DNA from 3 places in the Enterococcus casseliflavus genome. Region 3 is predicted to be linked to each of the others. Evidence: a T-box and tRNA genes for the amino acid it is inferred to sense, from the RefSeq annotation. Region 3 holds a T-box; the other regions hold tRNA genes.

Region 1 (7,494 bases), 1.3 Mb from region 3:
GTCCCTGTGATCGTTTCAGCTGTTTGGCTTGGCTTTTCAATGGCAAAAACTTGGATCGCTTCTTTAGGTTCAGGTGTTCCTAGCTCTTCAAAGCTGATGGCACCGCTGGCGAGCCGAGCGGCATTATACATATAAACATCCCGACCATGAAACGTATGGCTTTCGGCTGATCCTGCCAAGCGCTCAGTTGCCTCATTGATCACCCGAAGTTCAGCGATTCCGATATAAGTCGCTAAATAGGTCAGGGTGCCGTTATCTGGTGTCAAAACCAACTGCCCGGTCGCCAGCTTGGCAACCACACTTCTTCGATCAGACCCTACGCCAGGATCGACCACTGAAACAAAGACTGTTCCTGCTGGCCAATAGGTGACGCTTTGCAGCAGGCGATAGCTGGCGTCATGAATGTTGTATGGCTCGATCTCATGAGTCAAATCCGCAATGACCAGCTTTGGTGCCACTTGATAGGCTACCCCGTACATCGCATTGACCGCTCCATCTTGCAAACCAAAATCGGTTTGAACCACTAATTTGTGCATTTTCTCTCCTCCCAACAACCTTTCTCCTTTTCAACAAAACCTTCGCATGAAACAGCTGACCCTACAGACACAAAAAAAGCCCTTAGCCAAAGCTAAGGGCATCACCTGCGGTACCACCTTAATCTGTAAAGCCTTCACAGGCCTCACCTCATTCAGTACCCGAAAACACTCGGAGACTGTCGCTTGTTAACGGGGCAACCGTATTTTCCTAATTAGTCAGAAAATCCGCTCCAAAGTCATTTTCAAATCATTTGTTGTCGTTCCTTCTCACCTGCTGGAACTCTCTGCTAGACAACGCCCGTGATTCTACTTTCTTTTTCATCGCGTTTGCATTTTGTTTCATTAAAATTATCAAAGCTTGTGCCTTTTGTCAATTCTCTTTTAAGAAAAAATTCAAACAGAAGCCATAATTTGTCAAAAGATTCACGCAATTTCTAAATTTCACTCGAAAATTCTTCATATTTTCTCGGTATGATACCTGTATACCAACAAACAACCCTAACACTTTTTCATTTTTACTCCTTCCCGCCAGTCCCCACTGGCGGGCTCCTTTTTGTCTTCTGACCGTTTTATCTGGTTTCACTTTTTCTTGGCGATTTCTTCTCAGAATTCTGTTTGATTCGTCAATTTTTTTTCACATTTTCCCGCTATTATAAATGCATACCAACAAACAACCCTAACACTTTTTCATTTTTACTCCTTCCCGCCAGTCCCCGCTGGCGGGCTCCTTTTTGTCTTCTGACTGTTTTAAATGGTTTCACTTTTTCTTGACGATTTCTTCTCAGAATTCTGTTTGATTCGTCAACTTTTTTTCACATTTTCCCGCTATTATAAATGCATACCAACAAACAACCCTAACACTTTTTCATTTTTACTCCTATCCCGCCAGTCCCCGCTGGCGGGCTCCTTTTTGTGAGATTGGACTTGCATTTCTTCCTAGAAAGGATTATCTTTATCTTATGCGGAAGTGGCGGAATGGCAGACGCGCACGCTTCAGGCGCGTGTGAGTTTATCTCGTGTGGGTTCAACTCCCATCTTCCGCATTTAGCAGTTCAGCTTTCTGAACTGCTTTTTTTGTTGCAAAACGCGCATGTTCATCGAATAAACATGCGCGTTTCATTCAACTATTTTTCCCCTTATTCACTAACATAGGCGGTGCGGAAAAAGAAATGCGCACCATAAGCTGGGAATTGGATGTCTTTAACATTTGATTTGATCAAATAATTTGAAGCACTTTGGTAAAGAGGGACTTGCGCAGCATCTTGTTCCAACAAAATTTCTTCTGCCGCTTTGTAATCTTCAAAATATTGATCGGGGTCGTTGGCATGAACGGTGCGCGCATCTTCCGTCAACGCCGTATATTCTTCATTGATATAGCCGCCGTAGTTAAAGGAAGCGCCGTTTTTGTATAAGATAAAGAACATATCCATGTCACTGCTTCCAGCGATCCAGCCAGAAACGGAAAGCTCATAATCACTATTTGCTCTTGATTGATTCAAGCTGGCACGTGGCTGTTTGTTGATGGAGATCGACAAGCCTGGCAAGTTCTCTTGGAGTTGGCTTTGCAAGTACTCCCCGATTTTTTGGCCATTGTCATCATCTGTCACTAACAAACGCAGCGTCGTACTTTCGCCAATTTCCGCTTGGGCTTTTTCCCACTCTTCCTTGGCAGCCTCTAAATCATACAGGTTGTAATCACCGCTATATGCTCGAAAATCTTCGCCAGTATTTGGATTCGCAGCTAAGCCGGTAGGGATCAATCCATTTAAAACTTTCGCTCCATCGTTCAACACATTATCCACGAGACTTTCTTTGTCGATCGCCAACGCGATCGCTTTACGCACATGAACATTTGCTAAGGCATCGTTGGCGGTTTTATTGAAGTCTAAGAAAAAGTTCGCCACATCGTTTTGCGTAACTAGCTCTTCATTGTCCCCGTATTGTTGGACGTAGATCCCGCTGATTTTTTGCAAATCAAGGTCGCCGCTTTCAAACAATTGGATCCCCGTATTTTCTTCTTTGATGGTGGAGCCTTTGATCTCCTCCAATTGAACGACATCAGCATCGTAGTATTGGTCGTTTTTCACTAGCGTCCACTCGTCTCCTGTCTGTTGCCAATCGGTTAAAGTAAAGGGACCAGAATACAACAAATCTTCACTTGTCCGGGCATAGGTATCGCCTTTTTCTTCAACAAAGGCTTGATTTTGCGGTGCCAACCAACCGATGGAAATCAAGGATAAAAAGGAAGGTTGCGGCTGCTCCAACTGCACGATAAAGGTCGCATCATCTGGAGTTTCCAGACCAATCGTTTCTACCTCTGCATTGCCTTCACGAATGTCTTTACTATTGACTACATTATCTAACAAATAGGCATTTGGTCCCATCGTTGCTGGATCAACTAACTTTTTCCACGCATAAGCAAAGTCAACCGAAGTGATCCCTTCGCCATTGCTCCACTTCGCATCGTCTCGCAAAGTAAAGGTATAGGTTTTGCCATCTTCACTGATTTCGACTCCTTCTGCCAAGCCTGGAACTGGTTCGCTGTTTTCATCGAAACGGTAGAGCCCTTCGAATAAATGTTGTACGATGGTAAACGTTGCTTTATCCGTCGTTTGGGTCGTATCGAGAGTCGTCAGCTCAGCTGGTAGACTCACCGCGATCGCTTGATTCGGCGCTCCGTTAGTTTCAGCCTCTGATCCCTCAGTATTTCCTGTTGTCGTGCAGCCAGAAAGGGTCAACCCAATCACTCCTGCTGCAACCAATAAACGCTTCTTCCAGATCATTTTCATTCTTCCTCCTATGTGATTGCGCAACCAACGCAAGTGTTTTTCATGACAGCAAAAAACGCATTCAACGATAAAAAGAAAAAACCTCATCCCTTTGCTTATCAACTTTGACAAACAAAGGGACGAGATTTTCGTGTTACCACCCTTTTTCGCACCACTCTCACAAATGGCACCTCAACAGTACGCTAAGATACTTGGCACGGTAACGGCTGCTTTCCGTCTGATTTGCGTGAACAAATCAGATCACTCAGAGCTCATCTTCACTTTTTTTCTGCTGCCCTTTCTCACCATCCGGGTTCTCTTCTAACAGATTCCAAAGCTACTCTTCTCTTCATCGTCTTTCTTTTTATCTAAAAAACAGGTAAATGACGTTTTTTTGTCTATTTCATGATTGTTTTAAAGTATACTATTGGTGTTTTTGGAAGTCAACAAGAATTGCGAATATTCAGTTTTTTATGATTTTTCTATCAGAGCTTGTTTTGCGTCTTGCTTGCCTTTCGTCACGTTCTTCTCTAGGATAAGAACTAGATAAGCCTTCTGATTTGTAAAAAAGGAGTGTGCCAAAATGAAATTAGCAGAAGCGTTACTTTTAAGACGAGATTTGAACAATCGTCTGTTTCAATTGCGCAACGAAATCTCTAGCAGTGTGTTAGTCCAAGAAGGCGATACCTTGGATCGCAGTATCACAGAATTGTTCAAGGAATACGATGAGATCAATCAACAGTATTCAGAATTAGTCGTTGCCATCAATCGGAAAAATGCGACTGCCTCTTTAGCAGATAGTGCGTTATTGCTGATGGAAGCACTAGAACAGCGAGAACAGCTGCGCCGCAAGCATGCACTGCTTACACAAGCACTGGATGAAACCAAAGCAGCTCCCCGAATGGGTCGCAACGAAATTCGACTGGTGCGCACGATCGATACAAAAACGCTAACGGAGCAATTGAATGCGACCGCCAAACAGCTGCGAGAACTAGATGGAAAGATCCAACAAACCAACTGGCTAGTCGATCTTTAACAAACATGGGTGGGTGTCAAAGGCGAGCACAAAGCAGGTACAGGCTGATATGTACACTATGGATCGTCTGGCAGAGACGTAAACGTAACAACCACTGCTTACGAATCACAATCGTAACAATTACATTGTATTTTTTAGCGACCACGTGCTGATTTGACTGGATGGGAAAAACCCTCTTCTTTTTTTGAGAAGAGGGTTGTTTTTATCGTATCCAGGCGTACTTTGAGGCGGCTCTTTTACTGGGGAGCCTGCTGCTTGTTACTCACAGCAGAAGGACGCGCCAGAAACGCTTGCCCTTTCTCACTGCTCCAAAACGCCTTCATCAATGCCGTCAATCCCTCTTTGGTTTGATTGGCACCAAAGAAAGGACTGCCGGGTTCTAACATGATGCCATTAGCTAAAGCACCGATAGGAAAGGGATCAAAGCCGAAGGCAGCAATGATTTCTGCTGTCTGATCGAGGGCGGTTTGGTCATCACCAGCAATGGCGATGGCTTTTTTGGCAGTGCCTTGAGCAGCTGTTCTCGTCAGCAAGGATTCCTCTTGGATATCGTGGTACCCCATATGATTGAATCCTTTGACTACTTTACTTTGGGAAAAATAGCGTTGCACACGTTCCGAAGAAGTCTGCTCGATGGATGAGTATTCTGTTTCTTTGCCATCGACTTCCCACCAATAGTTCATGGCATCGATCACTAGCTTGCCAGCCAAAGCTTCTGCTGGCAGCTGTTGGTACTTACTCAATGGGATTGCCAAAATGATCGTTTGGGCTTCTGTCATCACTTCAGCGGCATTTTTTGCGATCGCTCCCGGAGCCAACACAGAAACGGACAAGGCGATTTTTTCTGCTGGCTTCGTACTAGCGATCAAGACCCGATAGCCCGCCTGGGCACCAAGATTTGCGAGCGCTAAGCCTAACTTGCCTGCGCCTAAAATACCGATGGTTTTAGGCATTGCTATCACCTGCTGCCAACAATTCTTTCACCCGTGGAATCACTTTGGTTCCATACAATTCAATCGTTTTGAAACGGTCTTTTTGCAGCTGTCCGCCAGTACCGTAAACCAGATCAAAGCGTTCTACACCGACTTGCGGCATCATACGGGCGATTTTTTGCGCCACGGTTTCTGGACTGCCTACATAGTAAGATCCATGTTCGACTTCAAAGTCAAAGCGCTCTTTGCTCATGGCTGGCCAGCCGCGATCAAGACCGATTTTGTCCATGCTCTTTTTGATGTAGTTCCAGCCGATTTCATAGGCTTCTTCGTCGGTGTCGGCGATCACACCATGGGAGTGCATGCCGATTGGCAAAATCGGTTGCCCCAATTGCTGCGCTGCCTTTTTATACAGATCAACATACGGCGCAAAACGAGCAGGTTCGCCACCGATGATCGCTAACATAACGGGAAACCCATAACGGACGGCACGAATGATCGATTCAGGGGTTCCACCGACACCTACATAGGTATCTAATTGGTGTCCCTCGATTTTTGGAAAAACGTCGGCATGTTTTAAGGATTGCGTGAACTTGCCTTCCCAAGTTAATGGTTTGCCTTTTCTCAGTTCACTAAACATCGCTGTTTTTTCTTCAAATAGTTCTTCATAATCTTGCAAGTCATAGCCGAATAGAGGGAATGATTCAGTAAAAGATCCTCGTCCCAGCATGATTTGTGCACGACCGTTCGACAACGCGTCAACGGTCGCAAACCGTTCGTAGACCCGCACGGGATCATCCGAACTCAAGACAGTTACACCGGTACCTAATTTGATGGTTTTGGTAACCATCGCTAAAGCCGCTAGTACCGTATCAGGACTTGAGATCGAATATTCTTCCCGATGGTGCTCCCCTAAGGCAATGACATCGATGCCGACTTCATCGGCTAATTTTCCTTCTGCCACGATATTGCGCAACGATTCGCTATAACTGATCCGTTCTTTCGTTGTATCATCAAAGGCTAGATCGCCAAACGTATCTAACCCAAATTCAAGATTTCTGTGATTGATGGTCATTTTCTTTTCCTCATTTCTCATTACTGATTCTCTGTTCTCACTATAACAAGGAACAAAAAAAGTTGCGAACAATATGCTTACTTTTTGTAAGTTATCGATTTTAAAGCAAAAAAACACTTTCCCGAACAAAAATTCAGGAAAGTGTTTGGTCTTTAAAGATAGATCCCTTTACTATGGAGATTCACTAAGCATTCTTCCAAGTATGCTTCATCATGTTCTGGATAGATCGGCGTAGTCAAAGGAACAGCTTGAACGGAGGGTTCCAGCGGCAGATTTTTGCCACGATACGCTGGATCGTACCATTCAGGTGCTGGCCGATAGCCTCGACGGGTCATTTCATCCAGCACTAACTGATGGTATTGAAACAATTTATAGGGCGGATGGGTAAAAACGTAATCGACGGTTGCGTGCTTCTTGCCCCAGCCTAGCCCCCGTAAGGCTGCTGCTTCACGATGCTGGCCTAACAGCTGCTGCCGAGGCAAAGCAGGTATCAGCGCTTCATGCCATAAGCGCATCGGTTCAGCCTCCTTTATTCTGCGTCTTGGCTGATGAAATTGTCTTGGTTTTCAATAACGATCTTGCCGACTGCATGGTGTGTTTCACTCAATGCGTGGGCATCGTAAATTCCTTGTGCCGTCAATGGGAAGGTTGCACCGATGATACTGTTGACTTTTTCTGCTTCGATCAGCTCTGTCAATTCTGCCAATTGTTTGCCGTTGGTTCGTAACCAAATTGCTTTGGCGAAGATGTCTTTTTCTTTTGCCAAGTCTTCGTCTTCAATACTCAAAATCGAGATCAGACGGCCCTTATGTTTTAAGACAGTGAAACTTTTCTTCTGGGTGTCGCCCCCCATCGTATCAAAGACCAAATCGATGTCTTGCAAGACTTCTTCAAAATCTGTCGTATGGTAATCGATGATCTCATCGGCACCAAGTTTTTGCAATAACTCATGGTTACGAGGACTAGCCGTCGTGATGACGTAAGCGCCAGCTGCTTTTGCTAGTTGGATCGCATAGGTACCAACTCCGCCTGCTCCGGCATGGATCAAGACTTTTTCCCCTTCTTTTAAACGACCGTGTTCAAACAACGCTTGGTAAGCAGTCAAACCAGCTAATGGCACTGCAGCTGCTTCTGCGTAGTTTTGGTT
Region 2 (7,494 bases), 1.2 Mb from region 3:
CGTGGATATGCGTATCCACAAGACCCGGTGCTACCCATTTGCCTGAATAATCTTCTACGTCTGCACCAGCAGGGACTTCATCGACGATCGCGCCGAATTTTCCCTCCTTGACCTCCAAGTAACCAGGGCCATGAACCGCTGATTTCAGAAAGAATTTGTCTGCGTAAATATATTTATTCATCTTGATCGCTCCTCTATTTCTTTTCTTCCTTAAAAGTACTCTTATTTGCAGCAGAAGTCAAGAAAGGTCTACACCACTTTGTCAGATTGGCGAATATCCATGACGGCACGATACAGTTGAAAACTTTTTTCAGCTGCTTTTTCTTCTTTTAGTCTTTGAAGCAATTGTCCTTTTAGTTCAAACAATTCTTCTAGAAAATATAAGCTATTTTTCTCTCTCGCTAGAGCAATGCCTTCGTTGGTTACTTTTAGCGCGCGACAGTCTTCTTGTTGCTCTTTTAAAAAGACCGCATAGTTGTAATAAATTTTGGTCAGCGCTGTGGACAGTCGCTCCGGCGGCAAGGCATGCATGGCATCGTAGGCTTTTTCTAAGTAAAAACGCGCCTCACCCAGTTGCAGCAAATCACTATAGACACGACCCATGCAGCTCAGGATACGAATTTCCATCACCGAAACATTGGTCTTATCCTGTTGATAGGAATAGGCCAGTCCTTTTTTCAGCGCCTCAAGGGCGGCATCATAGTTTTGATCGAGGAAATAATCACAGCTGCCTAGATAGTAGTAATACATTTGCATATCTGAATCCAGATACAAATAATCCTTGATCGCCTTGTCTTCCATTTTTTCCCGCATTTCTTGAAATTGTTTATGGACAAAATGTGATTCGATTTCGGCAAAGATTTGATTGGTTTTGTTGATCTCTTCCGAATGAAGCATCATTACTTGATCTAAGGTGACGCCTAAGCGTTGGCAAATTTGATACATCACCCAGACATTGGGCAGCTCTTCGTTGTTTTCGATACGACTTAACACACTTTGCGAACAAATATCTTCCGCTAACATCTTCTGGGTCATCTTTCGTTTCAACCGAATTGAACGGATATTTTGACCAAAAGATTCATCTCTTTTTTTCATAATCGTCCTCCAGGGGGAATTCTAAAAAAATCGAACGTTTCTTGTCAAAAATGCGAATTCGCATTTTTAATTTTCTTTATTTTAGCACATAATGACAAAAAGGAAAGCAATTTCAAGAATGTCTTGTTATTTTTCCACAATTTCAAATGAGGTGTTAAGATGACGATCGACAGTACGATCTTTTTTACATGGGAAGGCAAAAAATACCAAGGGATCATCGAACGGGAATATGAAAATTCGGTCCTCGTTCAAGTGACCGATCCTAGTGCTGAAATGCTGGATAAGTTTACCAATCGGATGATTGTCAGCAAAAAAATTTGTCAACCAGTTACCGAATAAAAACATAAGCACCGCTCCCTCACGATCGCTGAAGGAGCGGTGCTTTTTCATGTACTTACTTCTGGCGATACGCTGCCAAGAATTCTGTCATTTTTTCAGCAGTCGTTTTTAAATCTTCCATATTAGGAAGGTAGACGATTCGGAAATGATCGGGCTGTTGCCAATTGAACCCACCGCCATGCACCAACAAGATATGGTGTTCATGTAAAAAATCGAGAACAAATTGTTCATCATTGGTAATGTTAAAGCGCTGAATATCAATTTTAGGAAAAATATAAAAGGCTGCTTTCGGTTTCACTGCTGACAATCCAGGAATATCATTGATTGCCTTGTAGATAAACTCTCTTTGTTCATAGATTCGACCACCTGGCAGCAGCAGCTCATCGGAGCTTTGATAGCCGCCTAATGCAGTCTGGACGATTTGTTGCGATAAAACATTGGAACACAGCCGCATCGATGACAACATATTCAAGCCTTCGATATAGTCTTTGACATTGGACTTATCCCCGCTGAGAACCATCCAGCCAACGCGGAAGCCTGCCACTCGGTGAGACTTAGACAAACCGCCTAGCGTCACAACGAAGCGATCTGGTGCTAGTGTAGCAATCGGTACATGGACATAATCATCCATGACTAAACGGTCATAGATCTCATCGGAGAAAATGATCAAGTCATGCTCACGAGCAACCTCGACGATTTGTTGCAAAACTTCTTTCGGATAAACGGCGCCGGTGGGATTATTTGGATTAATAATGACGATGGCCTTCGTCTTGCTGGTTACTTTGGCTTTGATATCCTCGATATCAGGATTCCAATCTGCTTGTTCATCACAAATATAATGGACGGGTTTTCCGCCAGCTAATGAGATCGAAGCAGTCCACAAGGGATAGTCTGGCATCGGCACGAGCACTTCGTCCCCATTGTTACATAACCCTTGCATACACATCGTGATCAGCTCGGAAACACCATTACCTGTGTAAATATCATTGATGGTCACATCAGGAAATTTTTGTAATTGATAATATTGCTCGATCGCTTTACGGGCCGAGAAAATCCCTTTTGAATCAGAATAGCCTTCGGACTCTCGCACATTCATAATCAAATCTCTAACGATTTCATTTGGGGCTTCAAAGCCAAAGGGCGCGGGATTCCCAGTATTTAATTTTAAGATACTGATGCCTTCTTCTTGCATCCGATCAGCTTCTTCTAAAACAGGGCCGCGTACATCATAACTGACCCCTTCAAGTTTTGACGACTTTGAAAATTTCTTCATATTCCATTTCTCCTTTAACCATAGGTCAACGTCAGGTTATTGGTTCTCGTCGTTGATCTCTTTTCAGATTGAACCTATTATAGCAAAAAAATTTTAACTGTGGCGAAAATTTTTCACCTCTCGGTCGAGAGCGCTTGCCCTGCGTTCATCCACTGAATTTGGTTCATTCAGGAATTTTCAGGAAAATACTTCAAGTACAATTCATTTAACGCCAAATGCCCCACCGAAAAATCAGTGATTCCTGCTGCGATAAAACGTTGCGGCAACTGCGGATCGCTAATTTCTACTAGATAGATCCGCCCTTGCAGATCGATAGTCACTGTCGTTAACTCTGGAAAAGCCACCAAGAAATCCGCCGAGTCCGTCTTTACATACAACGGTTCATTGACTAACGACTTGCGGCCAAGGTATTCGTGAATGATCTTACCGTCTTTTAAAAACAAGACCCGATCCGCGTAAGAATCTAAATTCGTCAAAATATGCGAAGCGATCACGATCGCTTTCTTTTGCTCCCGCAAGGCTTTCAACACGTTGGAGATCAATTCGACATTTGTCGGATCTAAGCCATTCATCACCTCATCCATCAGCATGTATGGCGTATCTGTCACGATCTGCATCGCAAAACACAGACGTTGCCGCATCCCGAGCGAATAGGTTCCCACTGGGCGTTTGATATAATCGCTCATTCGCAAACGAGCAATCGTTTCTTCCACCAAGCGTTCCTCTGAACGCCACATTCGCTGATACAGTTTCAGATGCTCGAGTCCGCTTAAATCATTGTACAAATCATTTTGGTCAGGAAAAAATGAAATTTGTTGATGCGCTGCCACTTCTGATTTTTTGGTCACATATACTTGACTGCCGTTTAAAAATACTGCGCCTTCATTCGGCTGGATGAAATTCATCGCCACATTCAGTAGCGTGGATTTCCCAGTGCCGTTAGGGGCGACTAACCCGACGATCTCCCCGGGAGAAAAGGCAACGGAAAGTTGATCCAATACTTTTCTCGTATACGTGACAGTCACATTTTTCAGTTCTAACATATCGTTCCTCCTATGCCAAATGAAATTTTTTGCGTTGGATCGTCAAAAAGAAACACAATTCGATCAGAAGCCAAACCCCGCCTAATAAAAGTAAGCCTTTCTCAATCGTAAATCCTGCAGAACCAAAGTAAAAGCGTGTCCAGCCTGAAAGGACTTGTCCCACATTTTGATACAGATAGACATACAGCGTTTTATCAAGATAGGCACTAAACCAGCGTCGTTGGAAAAGAAAGGGCGAAAGCAAACAAAAACCAGCCACAAGCAGATTAATCAATTCTGAGCGAAACAGGGCACTGAACAGCAAGATGCCGCGACAATAAAGAAACTGCAAGAAAAGCGTTGCAAGAAAACATTGACTTAAAAAAAGACCGATGGCTTGTGTATCAAAAGCATTGAAATCTGTGATCGGGTAGCGGGCATCAAAGGTCGATGATAAAATCGTGACTGGCAGTTCCAAGGAACCAAAGCCGAATTGAATACCAGAGCCAAACCAGATAAAGAACATGGTTCCTAGCGTTGCGATTGCAGAACCAACCATCAACGCTGCCGTTTTACTCCAAAGGATCTCTTCTGCCGATAATGGCAGTGAAAGAAACAGGGATTTATGTCTTCGTTCTTTTGGTAAGCAATCGATCGCCAAAAATAAAGAAACAGCAATTAATAGAATCGGTAAATATTCAGTAAAGCTTCGCTGTAATGCTTGCACCCCCGTTTTTTGCTCCATGACTGCTTGAGAGAGTTTGCTATTGGGCAGCTGGCTAAAAGCTTCCATCAGTTTTGCGGTTGATGCATAGCCGAAGCGCCCGTCATACCCCGCATAGTAATTTCGAAACGTGTAATAATCAGGGGTATAAAAAATATTTCGTTCATCGGTAAATTGCAAAGCGAGATGGTACCAAGTACTTGTGCTTTGTGCGTATGCTTGCCAGTCTTTCTCGGCTAGCGCGTCGAGCCGTTGTTTTTCTGCTTCATTCCATGGGGTAAACATTTCGACTGCCATGAATGCCGACCAATGGTCAGAGGGATTGGCTGCTTGTTGATCAAGAAAATCTTGTCGCACGGTATAGCGTTGTTGCATTTCTGTTTTATCTACTCGTTCAATCGGGCGAAAGTCTCTTTGCCAAAAACTGTAAACGCCGCTGTAGATCAGCAGCAAGCAAAAAAGGCCGATGGTTTTCTTGCTTTTTAACAGCTGGCGTAATTCAAAGAAAAAATAGTCTTTCATCCTTTACCTCCTCTCAACAAGCGATTCTGTTTATCCGCAACAAGCATGATGCTTAAACAAAGGAAGATCCACACTAGCGTCAGCAGCCAACTGGCATAGACGCCCCAAGAAGTGCCAGAGCCCAAAGCAAAGGCACCCGAATAAAATTTATCCATAGCAGCTAGATGAACTGGTAATATAGGGATCTTTTGCAGCATCGGAATCAGGCCGAATCCATAAAAAAGCACCAGTAAAAAGAAAGAGACGTATCGATTGGCTGCGACCATGTTCATGACAAAACCTAAGCATTCGATCAAACCAATCAGCAAGGCAAAAGAAACCATACTAGATAAAACACTCTGCCAAAAAGGTAAGGCTACCCAATCCCCACTGAGATAGACGGCTACTGGATACTGCCAATCCCCGAACTCCCCCAGAAGGCTCATTGAAAGAAAGACGCCTAAGAAAAACACGAGCAAGATTCCTAAATTGGTGATCGTTTTGACAAAAACCTTACTGACCATCCGAATCGGGAAAATCTGTGGGTATGAGCGGATCAAGGAGAAGTGTTCTCTTTCTTCTAATAAATTGTCACTAGCAAAAAAAGCCCAGAAGAAGAACCCAAAATTCAGTAAAAACGTTATTGCCAAAGCGACAGCCGTCTGGGTATTAGCAGCCGTGAGAACCGGATCTTTTTCTTGCTCGGCTAAGGCTTGATAGACCGTCTGCTCTTGTTCGATCGACCACATCGGCGGTAAAAAGGCTTTGTCATCAACTGAAGACGCCCAAACCTGCTTTTTTAGCTCCGCCATTTGAATACTCGTTTGATTAAATCGTTCATATTCCTCCATAATCAAGTTGGACAGCTGCCGTGAGGTCAGAGTATTGTTATCAAGTAATAGCTGATATACCTCTTGCTCATCCGGTGAACCAGATTGATTGGCTTGGTAGCGATCAACAAGCCGTGAAGCCTCCGCTTTTTCTGCGGTAATGGTAGCGGGCAAGTTGACAGGTTCCATCAGTTTCAAATAAATGGAAAAACAGCAGCCTAAACTAAAGGCCCCAATGAGTAGGAAGATGAATGTTTTCTGCTTAACAGCTTTTGCCAGTTGGTTTTTAAAATAGTTCATTTGCTCTCCTCTCAAAAAAATAATTATTCATTCTTTTAGCATACCTTTTATGGGAAAAAATGCAATCTAAAGTCTGAAAATTCTTTCAAATAGCATGAGGAAAAGTTATTGACAAACCTGCTGAAAATCAGGTAAGATATTTTCTAGACGCGGCGTGACAGTACTACCTCAGCCTGCGTTTCCTTCTATAGTATTTGCGGAAATGACGGAATGGCAGACGTGCAAGATTGAGGGTCTTGTGAGCAATCGCTCGTGTGGGTTCAAATCCCATTTTCCGCATCCTTACAGCTTCCCCATTGCGGGAAGCTGTTTTTTGTTTGCACAAAAGATCCCCCCTGGCGATCCTTCAATGAATTCCCTCGATCGCTTTGATCTTGAGTACCTACTCCTCAAAAGTTGATAGTAACCTTCCTTTCCCCAAATATAAAAAATCCAATAAAAATCCTTTTATCGTTGCATTTAGAGATATTTTTCATATAAAATGAATAATATAACGACTATTCATAAAATTTAGTTCGATTTTCCGTTTTTTCTTATTAGCGTATCAGAAACAATTGCTTGAATGAACTTGTGATGGAAATCTTTTCAACATTTTTTCCATTCACCTGCCCTCCTCCTTCCCCCAGATGAACCAACCTCTGCCGACCGTTTTCTCAGTTACTTTCGATAGAAAGAAGGAGTCTAATGAAAAAAAGAATACTGATCACCCTATTGTCATTCGTTATTTTGCTTATCGGCTGCACGAAGGCAGATGAAGAACTGTCAGAGACCGTTGCGCTTGGCATCGACGCACGACTGGAATATACAAACCAGTCTGGAACGGGTTGGGCCTATTATCAACCAGCGACCTTAGAATTGCTGATTGCAGGCAGCCAAGCCGAACTGGCTATTTTGGAAGAGCTTGATTCTTCCGACGAAGATCTTCAGCAATTGATCAGCCACACGATTGATTTGATGGCAACCGCTGAACGAGCGTTAGTGGAGCGTCGGATCAATGTCCCTGCTTGGTTCGCTGCCCGCATTGGTTATAGCCAAGCTCTGGCTGCGATTCATGAAAAAAGTCCGATCATCCTCAGTAATCAAGACAACCTCGACAGTCTACTAGAGGTAGCAAACGAAACGATTCCTGAAGCCGATCCGCGGGAAAAGCTGGGGCTTTTGGCAGACGATATCGAGCAGCTTCAGCAGCTCACAGAAGATGCGCTTACTCTTCATCGCACAATCGAACTTGACGATGGACTCACTGCCACCGTTTACCACACAAGCGAAACGAATGTTGACGTCTTCGTTTTTGCGATGCCCGATGAGGAGTACGCATCTGGGTTTACTGTTCTGAATCGGGAAACTGCCGACGAGCAAAAAGCTGCTTTCTATGAAACGATTTTACGAGCGCTCGCCGTAAATATTCCT
Region 3 (7,494 bases):
CCGATGGTACCAATACTGAGCCATAGAGCTTCAGCATAATACTTGTTGATCGCTAAGACAGCTAAAACAGCGAGAAAGAGCAAGATGATCGTGGTAGGATTCGCAAATTTTGTGACCCATAGAAAAAACGGTGTCCAAAACGGGTAGCCGCTGCGGATGATGCGAGTCAAGGTTTCGTCAAAGGAGACCAACCAAGTAGGGTAAAATTTCACGACATAGCCGAGAAAAACGAACAGCAGTAAAAAGCAACTGCCCGCAAATTGAAAATAAAGTTTTTTATGCATGAATAAGCCTCGTTTCTAGAGAATTTCTGTCAATTATTGTCATTAAGTCAAAGAGACATCTAGTAGGTATTATAGCATTTATCACAAGTCGGAAAAAGCAGGGAACGAGCAAGGGGTTACTCGTCTGAGCAAGCAATACGTTTATCGGGAGCAGGCCAATTGCTTCATTGCAATAAATGTTCGTTTGATTACAAAGAGTTTACAGTTTCTGAAATCGGCTCAAATACCTTTTATAAATTCTTAAGAAATTGTATACTAAACCTACGTTCACTATAAGGAAAAAACGGAGGAATAACGGACATGAACACGAGTCAATCAAGAAAAGTACATCGTCAAGCAGACCAATCGGGCGATAAGTATCGAGTGATCAAAAAAAGTGCAGTTGTTTTAGGAACAACACTGACTGCTTGCTCTGTTGTAGCTCCATTGGTGTCATCGGTTCAAGCAGAAGCCGTAGAGACCTCGATCGCCCAAGTTTCTACTAGCAATTTTGCCGCGCCGAATACTTCCGCGTTTATTGCTGAAATCGCTACGTACGCCCAACCTGTGGCAAACGCCAACGATCTATATGCTTCTGTGATGATCGCGCAAGCCATTTTAGAAAGTGGTTGGGGCCGAAGCAGCTTATCAAAAGCACCGAATTACAATCTTTTTGGGATCAAAGGCAGCTACAACGGTCAAACCGTTTATATGAGTACCTTGGAGTACTTGAACAATCAATGGTTGACTATGAATGAACCCTTTAAGCGTTACCCATCTTACACGCAATCATTTGAAGATAACGCACGTACTTTACGCTCAACTTCTTTACAAAGCGGTGTCGCGTATTATTCTGGCGCTTGGAAAAGCAATACGACTTCATATCTTGATGCAACCGCATGGCTAGCAGGCCGTTATGCGACTGCACCAAACTATGCCTCTTCACTGAATGCCGTGATCCAGCAATTTGGGTTGACGAAATATGACACGCCAGCTTCTGGCAATGCCGGTGGTGGCGCCACAGCCAGTGCTTCAACGAGTACGACGACCACGACATCAGCTGTCAGCACGAGCGGTAGTCAAACCTATACAGTCGCTTCGGGGGACTCAGTCTGGTCGATCGCCAACAAACATGGCATCTCCATGGATCAGCTGCGCAGTTTGAACAATATCAAAAACGATTTTGTTTATCCAGGACAAACCTTGAAAGTCAACGGCAGCGCCCAAAGTACTTCGGCAACTTCAACGGTATCGATCGTCAATCGCAATGCTTCAGCAACTACATCAGGCAATACCTACACCGTAGTTTCTGGCGATTCCGTTTGGTCGATCGCCAATAAGCATGGCATTTCGATGGATCAATTTCGCAGTTTGAACAACATCAAAAATGATTTTGTCTATCCAGGGCAAAAAGTTGTCGTTAGCGGTGGTTCGTCTACGAATACCAGCAGTACTACGACCGTCAGCACAGCATCAACGGCTAGCCAAAGCAGTGGCGGCACCTACACGGTGGCAGCTGGCGATTCAGTCTGGTCGATCGCTAACAAGCATGGCATCTCGATGGATCAGTTCCGCAGCTTGAACAATATTAAAAACGACTATGTTTATCCAGGTCAAAAGGTGGTTGTCAGCGGTAGTTCTACCCGTACAAGTACAACGACGAGCACGACCGTCAGCAGCCAAACCAGCAGCAGTGCTGCAGGCAACACCTATACGGTGGCTTCTGGTGATTCAGTCTGGTCAGTTGCCAATAAACACGGGATTTCGATGGACCAATTCCGCAGCTGGAACAACATCAAAAATGATTTTATCTATCCAGGACAAAAGGTGGTCGTCAAGCAAGGCGGCACGGCAGCTACTACCAGCACTTCAGCGACAAATGGTACGTACAAGGTCGCATCGGGGGATTCTGTTTGGGGGATCGCAGATAAGTTCGGCATCACGACGGATCAATTTATCCAATGGAACAATATTCAAAATAACTTTATTTACCCAGGACAAACAGTTAGGGTAAAATAGATTGCTATTCCTAATGATTTTTGTTAGGATAAGTGCAAAGAAACTTTCACGTTTGAGAAGGAATAGTAGAAGTACGGTGGGACTTTTAGAGAGTGCATGGTTGGTGGAAATGCACAGCACACCTTTCGAACTCGTCTTCGAGTGATATCTGACTGAACCTGATTTGGCTAGGCAGATACGGCGATGGCCGTTAAAACATCGAGGTCTGCTTTTTTGAGGAGCAGATAAACTTAGGTGGTACCACGTTGATAACGTCCTATAAAAATCATAGCGATTTTTATAGGACTTTTTTTAAGTTTTGCTGGTTGATTTGACGAGCAAAACACCAATTTTTTAGGAGGAGTCCATCGTGAATTACAATCACAAAGAAATCGAAAAAAAATGGCAAAAATATTGGGCAAAGAAAAATGAATTCAACACCCATGATGAGCCGGACAAACCAAAATTTTATGCGCTAGATATGTTCCCATATCCATCTGGACAAGGATTACATGTCGGACATCCAGAAGGCTATACAGCTACGGATATCTTGAGCCGCTTCAAACGCAGCCAAGGGTACAATGTACTGCACCCAATGGGCTGGGATGCCTTTGGTCTGCCTGCCGAACAATATGCACTAGACACTGGAAATGATCCAGCGGAATTCACGAAGAAAAATATTGAGACCTTCCGCCGTCAAATCAATGCGCTAGGGTTCAGCTATGACTGGAATCGTGAAATCAATACGACAGACCCTGAGTACTACAAGTGGACGCAATGGATCTTTACCAAGCTTTATGAAAAAGGGTTAGCTTATGAAGCCGAAGTTCCAGTAAACTGGGTACCAGAGCTTGGGACCGTGATCGCCAATGAAGAAGTCATTGACGGCAAAAGCGAACGGGGCGGCTACGATGTGATCCGCAAACCGATGCGCCAATGGATGCTGAAAATCACGGCGTATGCTGATCGTTTGTTGGACGATTTAGAAGAAGTTGATTGGCCAGAAAGCATCAAAGAAATGCAGCGCAATTGGATCGGACGTTCGGTCGGAGCCAACGTAACGTTTAAAGTGGCAGGGATGGAAAAAGACTTTACCGTCTTTACGACTCGCCCAGATACCTTGTTTGGTGCGACCTACGCCGTATTGGCGCCAGAACATGAGCTAGTGGCCCAAATCACTACACCAGAACAAAAAGCAGCCATTGATGCCTATGTAGAAGAAGCGTCGAAAAAATCTGATTTGAACCGAACAGATTTGGCCAAAGAAAAAACTGGTGTCTTCACAGGTGCCTATGCCATCAATCCCGTGAATGGCAAAGAGATCCCGATTTGGATCGCCGATTATGTTTTGGCTTCTTATGGAACAGGTGCGATCATGGCGGTTCCTGCCCATGACGAACGTGACCACGAATTTGCCAAAACATTTGGCTTAGAGATCATTCCTGTATTGGCAGGGGGCAACGTGGAAGAATCTGCCTATACCGAAGATGGACTGCATATCAATTCAGACTTTTTGGATGGGCTAGACAAAGAGACAGCCATCGAAAAAATGGTCGCATGGTTGGAAGAAAACCACGTTGGGAAAAAAGAAGTCAGCTATCGTCTTCGCGATTGGTTGTTCTCTCGCCAACGGTATTGGGGAGAGCCAATCCCAATCATCCATTGGGAAGATGGTACGACTACGACGCTTCCTGAAGATCAGCTGCCGTTGCGTTTGCCAAAAACCGACAATATCAAACCAAGCGGTACTGGTGAATCGCCATTAGCCAATGTCACAGATTGGGTCAATGTCACCGACCCTGAAACCGGGAAAAAAGGACGTCGTGAAACCAATACGATGCCGCAATGGGCTGGAAGCTCATGGTATTTCTTGCGCTTTATCGATCCTCATAATAAGTCTGTTTTGGCAGACTACGACAAATTGAAACGCTGGATGCCAGTCGATATTTATATCGGTGGCGCAGAGCACGCTGTCTTGCACTTGCTTTATGCTCGCTTCTGGCATAAATTCTTGTATGATATCGGTGTCGTGCCAACGAAAGAACCATTTGAAAAATTGTTCAACCAAGGGATGATCCTTGGGGAAAACAATGAAAAAATGTCAAAATCCCGCGGCAACGTCGTTAATCCAGATGATGTCATCAATCAATACGGTGCGGATACTTTGCGTCTATATGAAATGTTTATGGGACCATTGGATGCATCGATCGCTTGGAATGAGAATGGTCTTGAAGGCAGTCGTAAATTCTTGGATCGTGTGTGGCGCTTGATCGTCGATGAAAATGGCAAAATGCGTGACCGCATCACGACATTCAACGATGGCAAATTGTCGAAAGTTTACCATCAAACCGTTAAGAAAGTGACGGAAGATTTTGAGCAGCTGCACTTCAATACGGCGATTTCCCAATTGATGGTCTTTGTCAATGAAGCGTACAAAGCCGATGCCTTGCCTTACGAATATGTCGAAGGATTTGTGCAGCTATTGGCTCCGATCGCACCGCATATCGGGGAAGAGCTATGGTCGATCCTCGGGAATGACCATGGGATCTCTTATGTGCCATGGCCAACCTATGACGAAAGTGCCCTAGTGGAAGACGAGATCGAAGTCGTCTTTCAAGTCAACGGCAAAGTTCGCGCCAAAGCAATGGTGCCAGCGGATGCCGAAAAAGCAGTGCTTGAACAATTGGCGCAAGAAAACGAACTTGTCCAAGAACAGCTCCAAGGAAAAACGATCCGTAAAGTGATCGTCGTACCGAACAAATTGGTCAATATCGTTGCAAACTAAACGCTAAAAAATAGCTGCCTAGCAGATCGAGGGTCTGTTAGGCAGCTTTTTGGTGACGACAAAGAAAAAAAGTGTTACTGAGTGGTTCTCAGCAACACTTTTTTGTTATTTTTTGCGAATGATCCCATAGAACAAAGCGGCTGTTGCGACCAATGGAATCAAGATCACTAGTAGAAAGCCGTTTGGATACGTAGCGCGAGTGAAAATTTCTGATGAAGCATCACTTCCGCCAAATAGATGATTGGAAATCATGAACTGAGCCATCATAGCAACGATTGCGACAAAACCAATTGCAGCACCAGTACCGACGAAAATTTTTTTCTTTGCGTTGTTCATTACATTTGCCCCTTTTATAGTCTCTATGTATCATTATACAAAATTTGGATGCGTGTTCAATCTGATTTTGTCAAATAATTGATTCGTAATACACTTGAAATGTTTCTGACATATTTAAGCACCAGAAGAGTAAAAATTCCCCTGAAGACCGATCATATTATTCGCTGATCCTCACGGACTCTCGTATAATAAAGTAAGAGAAAAGAAAGAGGGGACTTACATGGAGTATCAATCATTTGAAGGCCAGTCGGCTTTTTTTGAAGATTATGCACGGATTGCCAAACCTGGCTATGAGGAAGAGGCAGTCACTGCCGATGTCTTGGAACAGTTGAATCAACAATTAACAGAAGAAGAGCTGTTTTACCGTTTAGCAGCCGAAGATGCCAAAGAAGGGCAAGTCTTTTTGTTTCCTTTCAGCAAACGAATGTTTACCGAAGACCTTGACGCCGCCATTTCAACAGAATTCCGTTATGATGGCGCACCCTATGTCTATGAGACTTACGAAGACGAACAACCTTAGTCACGCAGAAAAAAAAACTTTCAGATGATCTGTTAAATCATCTGAAAGTTTTTTTGTTGAGGCAACTTGTTGCTATTGGTGTTTGGCTTGCTGCTGCGCTAAGGTCAAGTCACCGATGTAAGGGACTTTTTTTCCAGCGACTTTCAAGTATTGTTCGGCGCCTTTGCCCGCAATAATCACGATATCCTTACTGTCTGCATCAGCAATCGCTGATTTGACGGCTTGAGCCCGATCCATCTCATGAATGATGGCAACTTCAGGATTGGTGATCGCAGCTGCGATTTCTTTTGCGATTGCGGATGCTTCTTCAAAATCAGGATCATCGCTGGTCAGGTAGACTTTGTCCGCATATTCTCCTAGCGCTCGTCCCATATCTGCTCGGCGAGATTGGGCTTTGCCGCCAGCACTGCCAGTGACAAAAAGCAGGCGGCCTTCTGGGCGCAATTGGCGGGCAAGTTCACTTAATGATTGGAAGCTAAGGTAATTGTGGGCATAGTCAACGATCATGACTGCACCATTTTCTTTTTCTAAAACGATCATTCGTCCAGGGATGATCACTGTCGGCAGGACTTTCTGAGCGTCCTCACGAGAGGCACCCGCTAAGCAGGCAGCTAAAATCGCCGCAGCGGCGTTCTCATGGTTGAAAGAACCTAAGATCCCCAGTTGATATTCACCAGAGACTTGCAAGACATCAGAAGCAGCTGACAGCGCAAAGCCTTTTAGATCTGTCCCTTCTTGGACGACATAATCGGCGTCTGAACGTCCGTAGGTGATATAAGGAACTTGATGGACTTCACAAGTTTCTCGCAGCAAGTGGTAGTGATCGCTTTGGCGATTCAAAATCATCTGTTTGCTGTTGCGGATCAGTTCCCGTTTGCAGTAAAGGTAATCGTCATAAGTTGGATGTTCCACTGGTCCAATGTGATCAGGCGAAATATTCAAGAACGCGCCAATATCAAAGGTAATACCGGCGACCCGTTTGGTTTTATAGGCTTGGGAAGAAACCTCCATCACAAGATGGGTCATGCCGTTTGTGACAGCCTCGGCCATCATCTTATAAAGATCCAGTGTTTCGGGGGTCGTCAACACTGCTTCATTAAAGGTTTTTCCGTCGACTGAGTTTTCCTCAGATGAAAAGAATGCTACTTTTTGACCCGTCGATTCTGCTAAAATCGCCCGGGCAAAATAGGCGCAGCTGGTTTTGCCTTTTGTTCCCGTGATGCCGATGGTCACCAGCTGTTCTTGAGGATGGCCATAAAACGCTTGAGCGATCACTGCCATCGTTTCTCGAATGTCGGTGACGATGATTCCATAAGTTGCAAAGTTGTCATAGGGCGTTTCTGAAATGTAGCACTGAATCCCTTGGTCAATGGCGGCAGCCAGGTAGCTTTCTTTAAAAGAAGCCCCTTTACAGAAAAAAAGCGTCGCCGCATCGGCTGTTCGCGAGTCGTAGCTTAATGAGGTAAAGGCAAGATCAGTCATTTCTTGCGGCACGGTATAAACCCAATCAGTGGGGGTGATGATTTCTTTCAATAGGTTTTCCTGCAATAAGAGCTTGCGGATCTGTGGCACGGTAATGAGTTCCTTTTGCA

What was found. A T-box is a leader RNA that pairs with one kind of tRNA and senses whether it is charged. The one in region 3 lies ahead of leuS (leucine--tRNA ligase), so its partner is inferred to be a tRNA-Leu.
Region 1: it encodes a tRNA-Leu, which carries the amino acid that the T-box ahead of leuS (leucine--tRNA ligase) is inferred to sense. The anticodon was not compared.
Region 2: it encodes a tRNA-Leu, which carries the amino acid that the T-box ahead of leuS (leucine--tRNA ligase) is inferred to sense. The anticodon was not compared.

Annotation. Positions count from the first base shown of each region.
Region 1 is NZ_CP119393.1:2,639,511-2,647,004, forward strand. It holds gene P0G38_RS12650 (SAM hydrolase/SAM-dependent halogenase family protein) at 1-536, opposite strand, end outside; T-box leader at 628-867, opposite strand; tRNA gene P0G38_RS12655 (tRNA-Leu) at 1,498-1,579, shown strand; gene P0G38_RS12660 (peptide ABC transporter substrate-binding protein) at 1,673-3,325, opposite strand; gene P0G38_RS12665 (DIP1984 family protein) at 3,888-4,340, shown strand; gene P0G38_RS12670 (NADPH-dependent F420 reductase) at 4,577-5,293, opposite strand; gene P0G38_RS12675 (LLM class flavin-dependent oxidoreductase) at 5,286-6,347, opposite strand; gene P0G38_RS12680 (TIGR02328 family protein) at 6,500-6,862, opposite strand; gene P0G38_RS12685 (NADP-dependent oxidoreductase) at 6,877-7,494, opposite strand, start outside.
Region 2 is NZ_CP119393.1:1,515,530-1,523,023, reverse strand. It holds gene nagA (N-acetylglucosamine-6-phosphate deacetylase) at 1-181, opposite strand, end outside; gene P0G38_RS07430 (helix-turn-helix domain-containing protein) at 250-1,095, opposite strand; gene P0G38_RS07425 (hypothetical protein) at 1,255-1,434, shown strand; gene P0G38_RS07420 (pyridoxal phosphate-dependent aminotransferase) at 1,490-2,707, opposite strand; gene P0G38_RS07415 (ABC transporter ATP-binding protein) at 2,875-3,750, opposite strand; gene P0G38_RS07410 (ABC transporter permease subunit) at 3,761-4,975, opposite strand; gene P0G38_RS07405 (hypothetical protein) at 4,972-6,084, opposite strand; tRNA gene P0G38_RS07400 (tRNA-Leu) at 6,281-6,363, shown strand; gene P0G38_RS07395 (Ltp family lipoprotein) at 6,769-7,494, shown strand, end outside.
Region 3 is NZ_CP119393.1:312,738-320,231, forward strand. It holds gene P0G38_RS01560 (phosphatase PAP2 family protein) at 1-284, opposite strand, end outside; gene P0G38_RS01565 (LysM peptidoglycan-binding domain-containing protein) at 585-2,282, shown strand; T-box leader at 2,325-2,544, shown strand; gene leuS (leucine--tRNA ligase) at 2,632-5,046, shown strand; gene P0G38_RS01575 (hypothetical protein) at 5,152-5,382, opposite strand; gene P0G38_RS01580 (DUF5960 family protein) at 5,603-5,902, shown strand; gene murE (UDP-N-acetylmuramyl-tripeptide synthetase) at 5,975-7,494, opposite strand, start outside.